DNA from 3 places in the Peribacillus sp. FSL E2-0159 genome. Region 1 is predicted to be linked to each of the others. Evidence: riboswitches for the same ligand, from Rfam matches in the RefSeq annotation. Region 1 holds a riboswitch; each other region holds the start of a gene.

Region 1 (5,439 bases):
CCTTTCGTATTATTTGAACAAGTCAGGATAAACAGTCTTTGCTGCGAGTTCAACAGCTTCCCCGATCCTTGGTCCAGGACGTGACATGACATTTTCATCAAGCAAATGGACGTCATCGTTCTTCACCGCATCGATATCTTCCCAGCCTTTACGTGATTTAATTTCACCAACAGCATCATCTGTATACGTGGCAGTGGTGATGATGGATTTAGGGTTCCTTTTGACGATCTCTTCATCAGATACCTTAACCCAGCCTTTTTGGTCATCAAAGATGTTTTTAATGCCGGCAGTATCCAGGATTTCATGTTGGAATGTTTCAGCTCCTGCTGTATAGATTTCTGGAGCAGGGCTAATTTCAAAGTATGTTTGTTCCTTTTCATTTAAAGTTTCCACTTTTTCTTCGACACTTGCAATTTGGGATTTGATATCTTTCACTAATTCATCCCCTTTTTCGGCAACACCCATCACTTTAGCAATCTGCCCGATATCACCGTATACATCATCGAAATTTGCCGCAGATTTAATGATGAACACAGGGATGCCGGCATCTTCGAGTGGTTTCAGTGTCGCTTCATCACCAATGGTATAAGCTATGATGGCATCAGGTTTCAAGGCAATGATTTTTTCTGCATTGATATTAACAGAGTCAGAAACATGTTCGATATTCTTTGCTTCCTCTGGATAATTATCGAAGTCTGTCACACCAACGACTTTATCACCCTGTTCAAGGGCAAATAAAATTTCCGTATTGCTTGGCTGAAGTGAAACGACTTTTTCCGGGATTTTCTCGAATTTTATTTTCTTACCAGTATCATCCGTAACGGTATAGTCCTTGATTTCTTCGGCCTTCTTAGTATCTTTATTATCCGGTGCGGCTTGATCATCGTTTACTCCGCATCCGGAAAGGAAAAGGGTAAGCATCAGCATGGAAATCCAACTGAATCGTAGGGTTCTCTTCATTATTTATTCCTCCGTTTTCGTTTTCGTGGGTTTGGTTGGGTATGATTTACTTATAAATGGAATCTCCTCGATCCCCTGTTGCTTATTGACGTAGACTGCCATCGCGAATAATACATTTGCAAGCAAGTGAGCGTAATCAAATAGAATTCCTGGAATTTCCCTCTCCAGACTTACCTTGTGTAAAGCACGCACGGACTTTTTGGCTTCACTTCGGCAAGTATGCAAAGTACATGCTGCGGTTGAGCCTTGTGGAAGGACGAACGTTTCGATTCGATCTTTCACTTCAGCGACATACCGGTCGTAGATTGCACTTAAACGGTCGAGATCATCGCCGGTAATGGCTAATTTCCCACGAACTGAACCATTTAAATGGTAAGCCATGGGCAACAGTTCCATTAAGTCACGGTATACTTCGGGGACATCCTCAGTAAGCGAGGCGGCCAAGCCGATTTGTGTCGTCAATGAGTTTGTACGGATTTCAAAATCGACGGTTGATACGGTCGCATGTATGGGTAGCATAAAAAACGAAAGTCTTTCTTTGCCATAACTCTTCCTCCTTTTTCGTATTGGGTGAATGACCTCCGTATTGCTTTTTCCAGCAAAACAAATAGCCGACCAAGAGGTTTGGTCGGCTTCGGGCATCTATGTATCTGTAGTAGAAAAAAGATGGGAGAGCCGTACAATCTCCTATCTTCCGAAGAGCATAATACGATGAATGAAGGCAGGTCTCCTGGCTTGTGCGTCATTTTACTCTAAGAACCTTCCCATTTGGGTTAAATGGACGGTAATCGGCATACGATTACCGTCTTCAAATAGTGGTATGCATCTTATTTCATTAGCACTTACAGTTGCGGAAACAGCTTCGGTTTTAAACCGAATTCCCTATTAAGCTGACAAGGCAGCACCTTTTTCTGCAAGGTTCATATTCACTTAGCAACAGTTTACCATACCTTTTTCATTAAGCCGCATTAATATTTTTAGACAAATTCGTTTATGGTTTACCGAATATCTAGTAAACTTACAATGTAAGGTTTAATTGGATCTTAATGTAAAATACGTGATATTGAAAACGTATGAAATAATAGTGATAATGTGAATCTGTGAATCTCGGGAGGTAGAGAATGATTTATAAGCAGGTCAATCAAAAACTGGAAATGGTTCTAGGGAATATCGAAAAGGTGATTATCGGAAAACGGGATATAGCAGAACTAAGCATCGTGGCACTCCTTTCCGGTGGACATGTCTTATTGGAGGATGTTCCGGGTGTGGGAAAGACAGTCATGGTAAGGGCACTGGCAAAATCAATAGGTGCAAGCTTTAAGCGAATTCAATTCACACCTGATTTACTTCCTTCTGATGTTACTGGTGTTTCAATCTTCAATGCTAAGGAACAAGAATTCATTTTTAGGCCAGGTCCGATAATGGGACATATTATTTTAGCTGATGAAATTAACCGGACCTCGCCGAAAACTCAGTCTGCATTGCTTGAAGCCATGGAAGAGGCAAGTGTGACGATTGATGGTGTAACAAGGGGATTGGAGAAGCCCTTCTTCGTAATGGCGACACAAAATCCGATCGAGTACGAGGGAACATATCCGCTTCCGGAGGCTCAATTGGATAGATTCCTATTAAAAATGAGAATGGGCTATCCAGGTGTGGAAGAAGAGATAGAGGTTCTTCATAGGGTTCAATACACAGCACCGCTAGAGGAACTGGAATCCGTCATCACCTTGGATGAATTGATAGAATTACAGGCTGAGGTAAAAGCGGTGATAGTGGATGACACAATAAAACGATATATTGTTGAATTGGCGAATCATACACGTACGCATGAAGGGGTTTATTTAGGGGTAAGCCCGCGTGGGTCGATAGCATTGATGAAGGCAGCCCAAGCTTACGCGCTGATCCAGGGCAGGGACTATGTTCTGCCGGACGATGTTCAATATTTAGTTCCATTCGTATTTTCCCACCGGCTTATTTTGAAACCTGAAGCGAGTTATGATGGCTTCGATGCTGGAATGGTGATACATGAAATTGTCGCGACAACACAAGTGCCTGTGAAGCGGGCTGTGACCTAATGCGCAAAATCATCAACATTTTAAGGGGAAATATGGGTGTGATCGGACTTGTATTACTAATAACCGTTTCCTTTTGCTATGCAATGTTTCAAGGCGGTTTTGTCAGTTGGTTCATTTTTTATTCATTTTTGCCGTTTTCTGTGTACGCTTTGATCCTGCTGTTTTATCCGCTGCATGATTTTACCGTTGAGAGAAAGGTCAATAAAAGGGAATGCCAGGCCGGCGAATCTGTTGAGATAGCATTGACGTTTACCCGTAAAAACCGGCTGCCCCTATTATTTATGGTGGTAGAGGAGGAATTGCCTCAGGAGATGGAAGATAGGGGTTTCCAAAGGAAAATAATTATCTTTCCGGGATTCAAGCGTACCTTCAGCATGTCATATACATTGGAAAACTTGCAGCGCGGAGATCATTCGTTTCAATCGATCCGCTTTTGGATTGGGGACTTTTTCGGGCTAGTCGAAAAGGAAGCGATATATAGTTCACCTTTGAAAATAACTGTTTTTCCTCGTTATCATGAGCTTGCCTACAGTGATCTTGATCGAGTGTTCAATCAGGGGGCAGTGGTTTCAACAAAGAAAACACAACGGGAACATTCAGTGGTCTCCGGGGTAAGGGAATATCAGCCAGGCGATCAGTTGTCATGGATTAACTGGAAGGCGACGGCTAGAACGAGTGAAATCATGACGAAGGAATTCGAAGTGCAGAAAAACCGGGATGCATTCATCATGCTTGATGAAAAGCCTTCGGAATTATTTGAAGAATCCATTGTAATGGCGGCTTCCATTGCACACGCCATGTTGAAGAAAGGCATGGAAATTGGGTATGTGAGTATGGGATCGAGGTTAATCATACCGGCAGCAGCAGGAAATAACCAGAAACGAAAGATTCTTTACCGACTTGTTAAAGAAGAGCCAAGTGATTCAAACGCATTGAACGAAAATGTCAGGAAGGGAATTCTTCCGGCAAATGCTGCTGTGATATTCATCGTTTCAGACTTAACCTTAGAAAAGGTGGACATATTGAGTGCTTTCCGGCCTAATCAGGGATTAATGGTATGTGTAAAGAAACAGGCAGATCTTACTGATCAGGAAAGGTTGTCAAGTTCTACAGCTGTTTCGAGGGGGATAAAGGTTAGCTTTTTTGAACATGGCCAACTAAAGTCTGTCAGATCAGAGGTGATGGCGAAATGAATGTCACAAGCGAAAGATTGGAAAGGTTCATGCACGTCCTCATGTATGTATTTGGTCTGTTGTTGATTACTGAATGGTTAAGGCCTGTCGATAAACTCACCGATACAGGTAATATCATCATTTTTATCTTATTTTTGCTCTATTCCCTACTACTGCATTATTTCCGCATACATTGGTCAATCCGATTTATTCTCATTAGTGCTTATATAATGATTTCATTACAGTTCCTCCATTCAAAAGACGCTTTATTTCAATTGTCATGGCTGAAAGGATTTCTAGCGGATTTTAAGGGCAATCTTGGTTTTATATATGATGGGAATTGGGAGTTGATCACAAATCCATTTCGAACGTTACTATTTTTTGTCCTTCTTTGGCTTGTAACATATTTGATTCATTACTGGGTGATGGTGAGGCAAAGCATCTTTTTCTTTTTTATGTTAACGGTGATTTTCATATCTGTACTTGACACATTCACTCCTTATGTGGGGGACAAGGCAATGATTAGAATCATCATCATCGGGTTCTTGATGCTTGGCCTGCTGTCCCTGCTGCGACTAACGATACAGGAGAGGATTAAGTTTCCGATTTCTTCCATCAATAAGTGGATCTTGATGCTGACCGGCATGATATTGGTAAGTGTCCTTGTTGGTTTCGCTGCCCCAAAGCTTTCTCCGCAGTGGCCGGACCCGGTGCCTTATATTACTTCTTATTCTGATAAAGCGGGGAATGAAGACGGTGATTCGAAGCGTAAAAGTGTCGGATATGATGAAGACGATTCGGATCTTGGCGGTTCGATAGAGCCGGATAATTCCATCGTTTTTTATAATAATGCTCCTGCAGGACATTACTGGAAAGTCGAGAACAAGGATATTTATACCGGTAAAGGGTGGGTTTCCTTACTGGAAACGGACTTTCACACTTTTTCCAACGGGCAGGATATGGCATCTTTAGATATTTACGACGTTCCTGAAGTGGTAAGAACAGAAGAAATGACGGCAAAAGTGTCCATGACGGAATCATATTCCCATATCCTTCATCCGCAGTCCGGGTATTTAAAAAAGATTGAGGGCAAAAACGGAATGGATTTCAAATATTATCAGGGTATGGACAAAGTTATTTCCGAACAGGGTACTGGCGAACCACTGTCCATGAAAGAGTATGAGTTGGTTTATGATATGCCGAGTTTTGATATAGCTGAGTTAAGGAAG
Region 2 (5,439 bases), 2.1 Mb from region 1:
CTTACCGTTAACGAAAATAGCAATAGGGAGAGTGCAAAAACCATCTTTTCCAACGGATGTACATCCTTTAGCCCATTGAAATAGGCATATTTATCAATGAGTAACATGCTTCGATTTTTCGGGGATTTCTTGTTTGGTTTGTTTATTTCTTTGTCTCGTTACACCTATGAAATAACCAATGAAACCAGCTCCGATCGCAGCTTGCAGCGCAAATAATAAGCTTTCGGTTTCTGCACCTGGCGGCTCCCAAATACTGTTGAACCATGGCTTGTATTGCGGCTGGATTTTAGTGATGGCTTCTTCAGCTTCGCCATCGGCACCGCCAAATTCCGTTCCTTGTTGTGTGATTAACGGTATGGTAGCAAGAATGACGACCAGGAAAAGCAGCAGTAAACTTTTTTTCATGTTAACGGGCCTCCTTAGATAAAACTCGCAGCAATTTCAATTCGCCTAGATTGTATTTTTTCAAGAAATTCATCACGACGACTGTCAATAACCCCTCACTGATTGCCAAGGGAATTTGGGTCAGGGCAAAAATCCCTGCAAATTTACTGAAAGAGGCCATGAATCCTCCTACCTCGGATGGAAAAGCAAGAGCAAGTTGAACGGAAGTCACCACATAGGTTCCCAAATCTCCAAAAGCAGCTGCCAAGAAAACGGCAAGTGAAAAAGACCACCTCAATTTAGTTGCGCCCTTGAAGACGAAGTAAGCAATGAACGGTCCGCAAACGGCCATGGAAAATGCATTGGCCCCTAATGTCGTCAATCCACCGTGAGCCAGTAAAACAGCTTGAAATAACAGAACGATGGAGCCAACGACACTCATGGCCAATGGTCCGAATAAAATGGATCCCAAACCAACTCCGGTAGGGTGTGAAGAACTTCCCGTAACGGAAGGAATCTTTAGGGCCGATAAAATGAATACAAATGCACCCGATAGGCCAAGCATCATTTTTGTTTCTGGGTTTTCCCTTACCTTGGATCTAATGGACCGGTAACCCAAGATTAAAAATGGAAGGGTAACGGCCCACCAGAATATAGCCCATTCAATGGGTAAAAAGCCCTCCATGATATGCATGGCCATTGCCCTTTTTGGGACAAAAAGCAGTAAAATGACAAAATAAATAATTTTCCAATTGGTTCTTTTCATTCTTTCTCCTTTCAACACTTTTAATTTTTCTGATCAATCTTGACAAGAAAGGCGCGCCCAACATAAAAAGCACTTCTCTCAAAGGAAAGAAGTGCGTAATGAACAGGAATTTTGCAGCATAAACCAACCATGGGCCTTTCTGCCTGATCCGCACACCCATCCTCGTAGGTTGAAACAGTTTCACGCTTCATGGCAGGTCTCCTGGCTTTGGTTCATCATCCCATTACATCCTTCCCATCTCATTTGACAGTGGATTAAAGTTAAAGTAATAGGACTTCCCTTTACAGTGGCGGGACCGCTCCGGATTTTCACCGGCTTCCCTTTTAAGCTGAATTCCGAAAAATTCAACACCATAAAACTTATGTAATTATTTAGAAAATTCTCGTATAGTGTACCATAAAGAAATAATTCCAGCTACACTATCTTTTTTTTTTGACTAAGTTTGTTGCAAGGAAAGGCTTGTGGGAAGGATATACACTATTAAACTTTTCTAAACAGTCGGAATAAACTATTGAATTTTGATAAAGTTGTTATATGATAGATAAAGTTAGTTAGAAATGTATATTAAAACCAAATATTAAATTTTAAAAGTGCTCTTGTGTGAATAACCAAGGGATAATAGGGAAATCGGTGAAAATCCGATGCAGCCCCCGCTACTGTAAACGCTGATGAAATTGTCGATAGCCACTGGCATTGTTGCCGGGAAGGGACAAAGTAAAATGAAGCGTAAGCCAGGAAACCTGCTTTTAAAATTGCATGATACTTTTCGGAGGGAAAGGTAGAAGGACTATGACGATTTTGGGAGATTGGGCATTCTTGCCTGGGGCTCCTCATTCATATAGTTTTTTTAAACCTTGACTCTTATGTTAAGGTTTTTTATTTTGCCTTTTCCCTGAACGCAGGAGGAAGAAGATGACTACTTGGAACTTAATGGGTACAAATACACATCTGTTGATTTGTAATGGAAGCAGCTGCATGAAGAAGGGCGGGGAAGAAGTAACCCAAGCGATTCGCGATGAAATTACTTCCAAAGGACTGGATTTGAAAATCCATACAACCAGGACACGGTGTAACGGAAGATGTAAGGATGCCTGCGTTGTGATTGCCTATCCTCAAGGAAACTGGTATCGAGTGGAAACGCCTGATTTCGGTCGCCAAATTGTCAGCCATATTGATGATGGGGAGTTTGTTCCACAAATGATCTACCAATTCAATGATGGGGAAATGACACCGAATCCAGATTTTCCTGCTCATACGGGTATTTCAAAGAACAAATCGTAAAAAGGAGATGTCTTAATGAGTACAAACGGTAAATTATTCGTCGTGGGCTTTGGGCCAGGGAATTTTGAACACATTACCAAACGTGCTGTCGAAGCCCTTCAAGAAAGTGACTACATCATTGGTTATAAAACCTATGTTGAACTCATTCAGGGACTGCTCACAGATCAAACGATTATTAGTACGGGGATGACTGAAGAGGTATCACGTGCACAGGAAGCAGTGAAACAAGCGGAGCTAGGTAAGAAAGTTGCGGTAATTTCCAGCGGGGATGCCGGAGTTTACGGAATGGCTGGGTTGGTTTATGAAGTATTGATTGAAAAAGGCTGGAAAGAAGAAACTGGAGTGGGCATTGAAGTCATTCCTGGCATTTCGGCAATTAACTCTTGTGCATCTTTACTTGGGGCACCAGTCATGCACGATTCGTGTACGATCAGTCTCAGTGATCATTTAACTCCTTGGGAACTGATCGCTAAAAGGGTTGAAGCAGCTGCAATGGCAGACTTTGTCATTGCCCTGTATAATCCGCGCAGCGGCAGGCGGACCAGGCAAATTGTTGAAACACAGAACATTCTCCTTCGCTACCGTTCTCCTGATACACCTGTCGGGTTGGTGAAAAGTGCTTATCGCGATAGGCAGGATATTGTCATAACCAATTTGAAAGATATGTTGAATCACGATATTGGAATGTTGACCACCGTCATTATTGGTAATTCATCCACCTTTTTCTATGATGACAAAATCATCACACCAAGAGGCTATCAGAGGAAATATACTTTGAATTCGGAAAAGCAACCATTGAAGCCGCATCAGCGTCTGCAAAAAGAAGCGGAACCGTGGGCGTTAGATCAAGAAGCCGATTCTGTGCAAGAAGTCTTCATCGAATCTGCTGGAGGAGTTGGATTACTTACAAAAGCACCAGAAAAGAAGCCAGCTTCCTTTGAAATGGCAATGGAAGCACTGTCAAGAGTCAAGGGTCAAACCGTTCAGCAATCCATTGAGCCAATTGTTCAGCAAAAAATGGAGTCGGTATTCGAACTTGCCGTTAGTCCTGGTGTGGCGAATAAACAATTCACTCCCAAACAAATGATGACACTTGCGGAAGTTGTCGGGGAAAAGGGCACTATGGAATACACGCCAAATCATAAAATCGTATTAAAGATTCCAACAACGGATCCGGAAGTCATTACGGGGAAATTGCAATCAGCAAACTTTCTATTATCGCCGATTGGAGATGTACTGACATTAAAAGCCTGTGATTTCTGTGATGGTGAAAAAACGGAATCCATTCCTTATGCGGATGAAATACATCGGGTGCTTGGCGGAATGAAAATGCCCAAGGAACTTAACATCGGTTTTAATGGGTGTGGGATGGCTTGTTATAGTGCTGTGATGGATGATATCGGGATTGTCTTCCGAAAAGGGAAGTTCGACTTATTTCTTGGAGCTAAACCGGTTGGAAGAACAGCCCATCCAGGTCAGCCGGTTGCGGAAGGCATTGAACCGGAACAGCTTGTTGAACTGATTACGGACATTGTCGCGGAGTATAAGCAAAATGCCCATCCAAATGAGCGGCTTTTTAAATACTTCAAACGTTCGAAAAAGATAAAGAATTTTTCTTATCAGGACATCGCTCCCAAAATAAACATAGAGCCTGCGCCTTGTGAAGACTAATCAAGAGGGGGAAAGTAAATGAAAGCAGTCTTGTTCGTAGGACACGGAAGCCGCTTGGCTTCGGGAAATGAAGAAGTCCTTCATTTTATTGAAAATATGATTCCGGTAATGGACGATCGCTTCCTAGTAGAAACGTGCTTCTTGGAATTTGCGGTACCGAATATATCTAAAGGCATCGATAATTGTGTAAAACGAGGAGCTACTGAAGTTATCGTCATACCGATCATTTTATTGCATGCAGGACATTCGAAATTACATATCCCAGCTGAAATAGAGGATGGGAAAACCAAGTATCCAGAAGTGAAATTCACATATGGCCAAACGATCGGGGTTCACCATGATGTATTGACAATCCTGACAGACCGTCTTGAGGAAGCGGGATTCGATACCACCGCTGAACATGCTGAGACAGCAATATTGCTAATTGGCCGAGGTGGCAGTGATGCTGATGCAAATAGTGATATATATAAAATTTCACGATTATTATGGGAAAAATTAAACGTTAAATGGGTCGAAACAGCTTTCATGGGTGTAACGGACCCGCACGTTGATGAAGGTATTGAACGATGCATCAGGTTAGGGGCAAAAAAAGTAGTGATGCTGCCATATTTCCTCTTCACAGGGGTGTTGATGGAAAGAATGGAGGATATGCTTAAAGGCTATCAAGAGCAATATCATGATCGAGAATTTATTTTGGCGAAGTATTTTGGGTATCATCCAACATTACAGAACATTCTCCAAGAACGAGTAATTGAAGCCAGTGAAGGCAGGTCAAGTGGGGATCGTGATTTGGAAAACTATCGTAAACATGTCGAGGAACATGGTCATGCCCACCATCATCACCATCACGACCACGACCACCACCATGATCACGACCACCACCATGATCACGACCATGATCACGGCCACCATCACGATCAAGATGGGCAAGTGGTGGGGACGTCAAAATGATTTTGTTCTTGGCGGGTACAAGTGATGCAAGGGAACTAGCGATTGAGATGCAGCAGGTGGGATTCAAGGTTTTGGCAACTGTTGTAACCGGGTCGGCGGCTAAGAGTTTGCAAGATGCAGGGATATCTACCCGGATTGGCCGATTAACTGCAGAGGATATGACATCTTTAATCTCTGAAAAAGGTTTTCATGCTGTAGTTGATGCAAGTCATCCATTTGCGGAAGAAGCATCCAAAAACGCCCTTAATGGAGCAAAGGCAGCCAATGTTCCTTATATTCGTTATGAGCGTGAAAGCCAACGTTTTCAGAATGATAAATTGATAGTTGTCCGTGATTATGAGGAAGCTGCCAAACTTGCCGCTTCAAAACGGGGAGTCATCATGCTC
Region 3 (5,439 bases), 740 kb from region 1:
TTAATCACTTCAGGATGTTCTTTAATGCGGTCGAAAAGCTGTTTTTGCTTGCCTACCGGAATCAAGGAAGCAAGGATATAGGAATAAGATTCATTATGGATCGATTCCTGCTGGGCCATGTTGGCCAGGATAGCTTTTGCCGCCGGATCTTTGATGTACCGAAGGATTTCTACTAAAGTGGGCGTTTGAAGACTGTCCATTCCAGCAATCATCGTAAGGATATCGAGAAAAGCGTCCTGGATATCTTCGTCCAATTCGCCCCACTGCTTTTTATCCTGAATCATGTTCACGCTCGAAGGCTTCCAAAAGTTATTGATGAGCTGTGTATAGGTATCATAGAATTTTTCATACTGAATATCGTTCCAAAGGAGGAAGCCTGAAGCTTCTCCTTTGAAAACACCGGTTGCCTTGGTTGGATGCGTTGGTTCCAGCATCCGAATCTTTTTGATATGATTGGTCATTCGTGAAAACTCCTTTAAGAATAGATTACTGGGTTATGATTGTCGTTAACTTGAACAGCTTTCGCAGGCATTTTCATATTCGGAAGAAGTCGAACGAACATAATACGTTGATTTCAACCCGCTTTCCCATGCCGTTAAATGGATATCCAATAGGACCTTCGCTTTGATTGTATTGTGTACATACAGATTAAAGCTGATTGCTTGGTCAATATGGCGTTGGCGGGCAGCATTTTGCCTGATGCTTTCCAGTTGGTCCAAATTAAATCGCGTCTTTTTATAATATTCATACGTATTTGGCGTCAAGCCTGGTGCGGTCACCTTGAATTTGAAGTTTTTCTTTTCTTCGTAAAATTCAATTTCATACAAAGGATCGATTCCATCCGTGGAATTACCGATTTTAGCGGTCGATGAATTGGGTGCAATGGCCATTAAATATCCATTACGGGTCCCGTGTTCCTGCACGTCTGCTTTTAAATCCATCCATTTTTGATCTGTATAGTCACGCAGTTCGAAATAGCTCCCTGTATGCCAATCCGATCCTTCAAAATATGGGTATGATCCTTTTTCTTTGGCTAATTCGTTGGATGCCTTGATTGTTAAGTAAGCGATCTTTTCGTATAAAGCATCGGCATAGTGAACAGCCTCATCGGATTCCCAATAAATATTCTGTGTGGCAAGTAAATGATGCCATCCAAACGTTCCTAAACCAATTGCCCGGTAACGTTTGTTCGAGATGGATGCTTGTTTGACAGGAAGATTATTCACATCAATGACATTATCCAGCATACGGATCTGAATGGGAATCAATCTTTCTAAAACATCGCTGCCCACCGCTCGGGGCAAGTTAATGGAAGAAAGGTTGCAGACAACGAAATCGCCGCTTTTACGAACCACAACAACATCTCCATCTTCTGTTTCATATTCATCCGTGATCGTCGAAGGGCTTAGGTTTTGGGCAATCTCCGTGCAAAGGTTAGAACAATAAATCATACCTTTATGTTTATTGGGATTCTTCCGATTCACTTCATCGCGGTAGAACATATATGGTACGCCTTCTTCCAATTGAGAAATCATGATGCTTTTCATGATGTCCATCGCATTGATTTTTTCAAAGCTGTAGTTTGGAAGCGTGCCATTTTCTGCGGCCTCGACAGCAAGTGCATAATGATTTCTGAAGCTTCCTTCACCTTTCTTCTCGTCATAAAGATCTTCAAGTGAAAATCCAAGGGTTTGCTTAATGGTATGCGGATCGAAAAGATACCACTCTTTTCTGTCGCGTACAGCCTCCATGAATAAATCAGGAATGCATACACCTGTAAAAATATCATGGGCTTTTAATCTGTCATCCCCGTTTTGTGTCTTCAAATCGAGGAAGCTCATGATATCTTTATGCCAAGCATCCAAGTAAATCGCGATGGCACCTTTACGTTGACCCAATTGATCGACACTTACAGCTGTCTGGTTGAATAGTCGAATCCAGGGAGTCGTGCCGGAACTGTTTCCAGAGAAACCTCGGATATCAGAACCAAGAGAGCGAATCTTACCAACGTAAAGACCGACACCGCCACCGAATTTAGATACTTTTGCTGCATCGTAGTTAGATAGGTAGATACCGTCAATGGAATCTTCAATTGCGTCGATAAAGCAAGAGCTTAACTGTCCATGTGTTTTACCTGCATTGGAGAGTGTAGGAGTTGCAACGGTCATATAAAGATTGGACATGGCCCAGTATGCTTCTTTTATAAGTTGCAGGCGGTGCTCCGTTTTTTCCAATCGCATGATTTCCATCGCGATGATCATGAAGCGTTCTTGTGGCAATTCGTAGACCTTGTCCTTTTTTGGGCGGGCTAGGTAGCGATCGTTTAATAAGTAGATGCCTATGTAAGAGAATAATTTATCTTTTTCCGGGTCGATCACCGAACCCAATTCCTCAATTTCCGCTTTTGTATATGAAGATAGCAGTTCTGATTTATAAATGGGATAACGCTGACCTTCTGAAAGCTGGGAGAGTTCCGTGATCAGTTCATAGAATGGGCCATAACTCATGCCTTCATAACCTCGATTAGCTTGTGCATCCCTATACATTGTATTCAATAGTTCTGCTGCAGCAACAAACGTCCAATCTGGAGCATCAATATCCACACCTTCAAGAGCGAGTTGTATCAGTTTTCTTGATGCCTGTTCTTCGGTTGAGTCACTTTTGCGATCAAGCCATTTTGTAAAACGCTTTTTGAACTTTTCCATATCGAGACGGCCTTCGAATTCCTTCGATAACATCTCAAGCTGGATGGATTTCGTTTTTGTGTCATTTTCACTTATGGTAGAGTTATATGTTTGAGTCATTAATAATCCTCCTTGTTAACTTCCGCTAAAATAAAAAAAACCGCCCAATGAATTGAGCGGATCAAACGATAGAATAAAAGAGCCATGAAAAAATAGCCATTATACTATCGTTTCATCATCTCAATCCCCGAAGAATAAGAAACGTGAAAAATTCAAGGCAGGTCTCCTGACTCATGATCATCCTACTTTGAGTCCTTCCCGTATAGAGAGCTATACAGTGGGTTTCTCATTTCGTCACATTTACAGTTGCGGGGACAGTTCCGGGTTTACACCGGATTCCCTTTTCAGCCATCACTGGCACCTTGGATTATAAAAAATTCTATATATAGTTATTATTATTGTTTGTGTAATCAATATCTAGTATTTATGCTTATATTATCGTAAGCCATATACGATGATAATTCAACTAATATATTTGAAAAAAACCAGACCTTATCTATTGACAAAGTGCGGGTAGAAGGTAAAGGAATGAAAGTTTTTATTGGGGAATGGGTAATTCAAGCGCTGATTTTACGGGGTTTTGTGTTAAAATAAATTGTCTAGTAAAGGTGGCTCTTCCTTATTACGATGAGGGGATTCGCGGAAAAATATTTATGAAAAAGGGGATATAATCTTGGAAAAAGTATTAGTTTTTGGACATAAAAACCCGGATACAGACACAATCTGTTCAGCAATCGCTTATGCAGATCTGAAAAAGCAGTTAGGTATCAACGCTGAACCAGTTCGTCTCGGTGAAGTGAATGGTGAAACTCAATATGCATTGGACCAATTCAAATTCGATGCTCCCCGTCTTGTGGAAAAAGTTGCAGGGGAAGCTGATGGCGTAATCCTGGTGGATCATAACGAACGCCAGCAAAGTGCTGAAGATATTGACCAAGTCCGTGTGTTGGAAGTTATCGACCATCACCGTATCGCTAACTTTGAAACAAGCGATCCTTTATATTACCGTGCGGAACCAGTTGGCTGTACGGCAACCATTTTAAATAAAATTTATAAAGAAAACGGCATTGAAGTCCCTAAAGCAATTGCAGGTCTTATGCTGTCTGCCATCATTTCCGATTCTTTATTGTTCAAATCACCGACCTGCACGGAGCAAGACGTTGCAGCAGCAATGGAACTGGCTGCCATTGCGGGAGTCGACGCTGAAACATACGGATTGGAAATGTTGAAAGCTGGAGCTGACTTGAGCGATAAAACGATTGCCCAGCTTATCACTCTTGATGCAAAAGAATTTTCCATGGGAATGGCTAAAGTGGAGATAGCACAGGTCAATGCTGTAGATCCGAATGAAGTCCTTGCTAAGCAAGCAGAATTGGAAGCGGCGATTGAAGCGGTCATTGCTGAGAAGGAATTGGACTTATTCCTATTCGTCGTAACGGATATCTTGACTAATGATTCTGTTGCCTTAGCTCTTGGTAAAGCAGCTTATGCAGTGGAAAAAGCATACGACGTTTCATTAAACAATAACATCGCCGTCTTAGAAGGCGTTGTATCACGTAAAAAACAAATCGTGCCGGTCTTAACGGACGTATTCAGCAAATAATACAGAAAAAGGGGGTGCTCATTAAAAACATGGGCATCCTTTTTCTGTACATGCAAAAAAAGACTCAAACATCCATTAAGGGTGTTTGAGTCTTTTTTCTTAATTCAAAGATTCCTTTTCTTTTTCATAGGCGATGACAATCAATTCTTTATTGGCTTCCTCGCCAAGTTTGCTTTCAAAGCTTTTCAGTTCATTCAATAAATCCGGTGACAGATTTGCTGCCGAATAATCCTGCATGGGTGTCATGCTTTTCGCTCCTTTCAAAAGAAAATAATTCATGTTATCTATTTTGTCGGTTTGAAAAGTTTCTATTCAGCAGAATTTTTCTTCTTCAAGATATTTTACTTTCTGAGGTGGCGAGTTTTTCAAGCAATAACGAACTTTCGTCATCGAGTCCTTGCACTTGGACAGGTATTCCCAGAAGCTGATATTTAAGGACAACCGTATCAACAGCACCGACTGCTGACGCATCCCAAATTTTAGAATGGGAAAAGTCGATGACGATTGCATCGGCTTTTTCCTTGAAATCGAACTTCGAAACAAAGTCCTGGACAGAAGCGAAAAATATTTGTCCGTTGATACGATAAATGATTTTCTTAGCCTGGATGTCTTCCGTTTTCTCTACAATCACTTTAGAAATTTTAGCCGAGAAGAAAATCATGCTCAATAGCACTCCAGCAAATACCCCTTTTGATAAGTCATGAGTATAAAGGACAATGAGGACCGTCACGATCATCACGGTAGCATCTGACCTTGGAGCTATAGTGAGCCTCTTTAGGGAAGACCAGTCAAAGGTCCCGATTGAAACCATGATCATGACTGCGACAAGTGCAGCCATCGGTATTTTAATAAGGACATCATTCAATACCACGATTAATACCATAAGGAATGCGCCAGCTACAAAAGTGGAGAGCCGTCCCCTTCCTCCCGATTTAATGTTGATACCGGATTGGCCGATCATCGCACATCCAGCCATTCCGCCAAAACATCCGGCAATGATGTTCGAAATCCCCTGGCCTTTGGCTTCCTTATTTTTATTACTGTCCGTGTCAGTCATCTCATCGACTATTTGAGCTGTCAATAACGATTCAA

The links. A riboswitch is a leader RNA that binds a small molecule or an ion and turns the genes downstream of it on or off. The one in region 1 is predicted to bind cobalamin.
Region 2: another riboswitch for cobalamin. It lies ahead of NYE63_RS12540 ((2Fe-2S) ferredoxin domain-containing protein); the one in region 1 lies ahead of NYE63_RS02220 (hypothetical protein).
Region 3: another riboswitch for cobalamin. It lies ahead of NYE63_RS05840 (ribonucleoside-diphosphate reductase subunit alpha); the one in region 1 lies ahead of NYE63_RS02220 (hypothetical protein).

Annotation. Positions count from the first base shown of each region.
Region 1 covers NZ_CP152053.1:430,146-435,584, forward strand. Annotated here, with positions in the region: gene NYE63_RS02215 (ABC transporter substrate-binding protein) at 10-960, opposite strand; partial or broken gene NYE63_RS02220 (hypothetical protein) at 964-1,505, opposite strand; cobalamin riboswitch at 1,663-1,884, opposite strand; gene NYE63_RS02225 (MoxR family ATPase) at 2,082-3,038, shown strand; gene NYE63_RS02230 (DUF58 domain-containing protein) at 3,038-4,231, shown strand; gene NYE63_RS02235 (DUF4129 domain-containing transglutaminase family protein) at 4,228-5,439, shown strand, end outside.
Region 2 covers NZ_CP152053.1:2,552,966-2,558,404, forward strand. Annotated here, with positions in the region: gene cbiQ (cobalt ECF transporter T component CbiQ) at 1-107, opposite strand, end outside; gene NYE63_RS12525 (energy-coupling factor ABC transporter substrate-binding protein) at 94-405, opposite strand; gene NYE63_RS12530 (energy-coupling factor ABC transporter permease) at 407-1,150, opposite strand; gene NYE63_RS12535 (hypothetical protein) at 1,171-1,341, opposite strand; cobalamin riboswitch at 1,324-1,520, opposite strand; cobalamin riboswitch at 1,722-1,913, shown strand; gene NYE63_RS12540 ((2Fe-2S) ferredoxin domain-containing protein) at 2,063-2,431, shown strand; gene cobJ (precorrin-3B C(17)-methyltransferase) at 2,447-4,102, shown strand; gene NYE63_RS12550 (sirohydrochlorin chelatase) at 4,121-5,053, shown strand; gene cobK (precorrin-6A reductase) at 5,050-5,439, shown strand, end outside.
Region 3 covers NZ_CP152053.1:1,170,651-1,176,089, forward strand. Annotated here, with positions in the region: gene NYE63_RS05835 (ribonucleotide-diphosphate reductase subunit beta) at 1-461, opposite strand, end outside; gene NYE63_RS05840 (ribonucleoside-diphosphate reductase subunit alpha) at 507-2,804, opposite strand; cobalamin riboswitch at 2,943-3,124, opposite strand; gene NYE63_RS05845 (manganese-dependent inorganic pyrophosphatase) at 3,418-4,347, shown strand; gene NYE63_RS05850 (hypothetical protein) at 4,447-4,593, opposite strand; gene NYE63_RS05855 (SulP family inorganic anion transporter) at 4,679-5,439, opposite strand, start outside.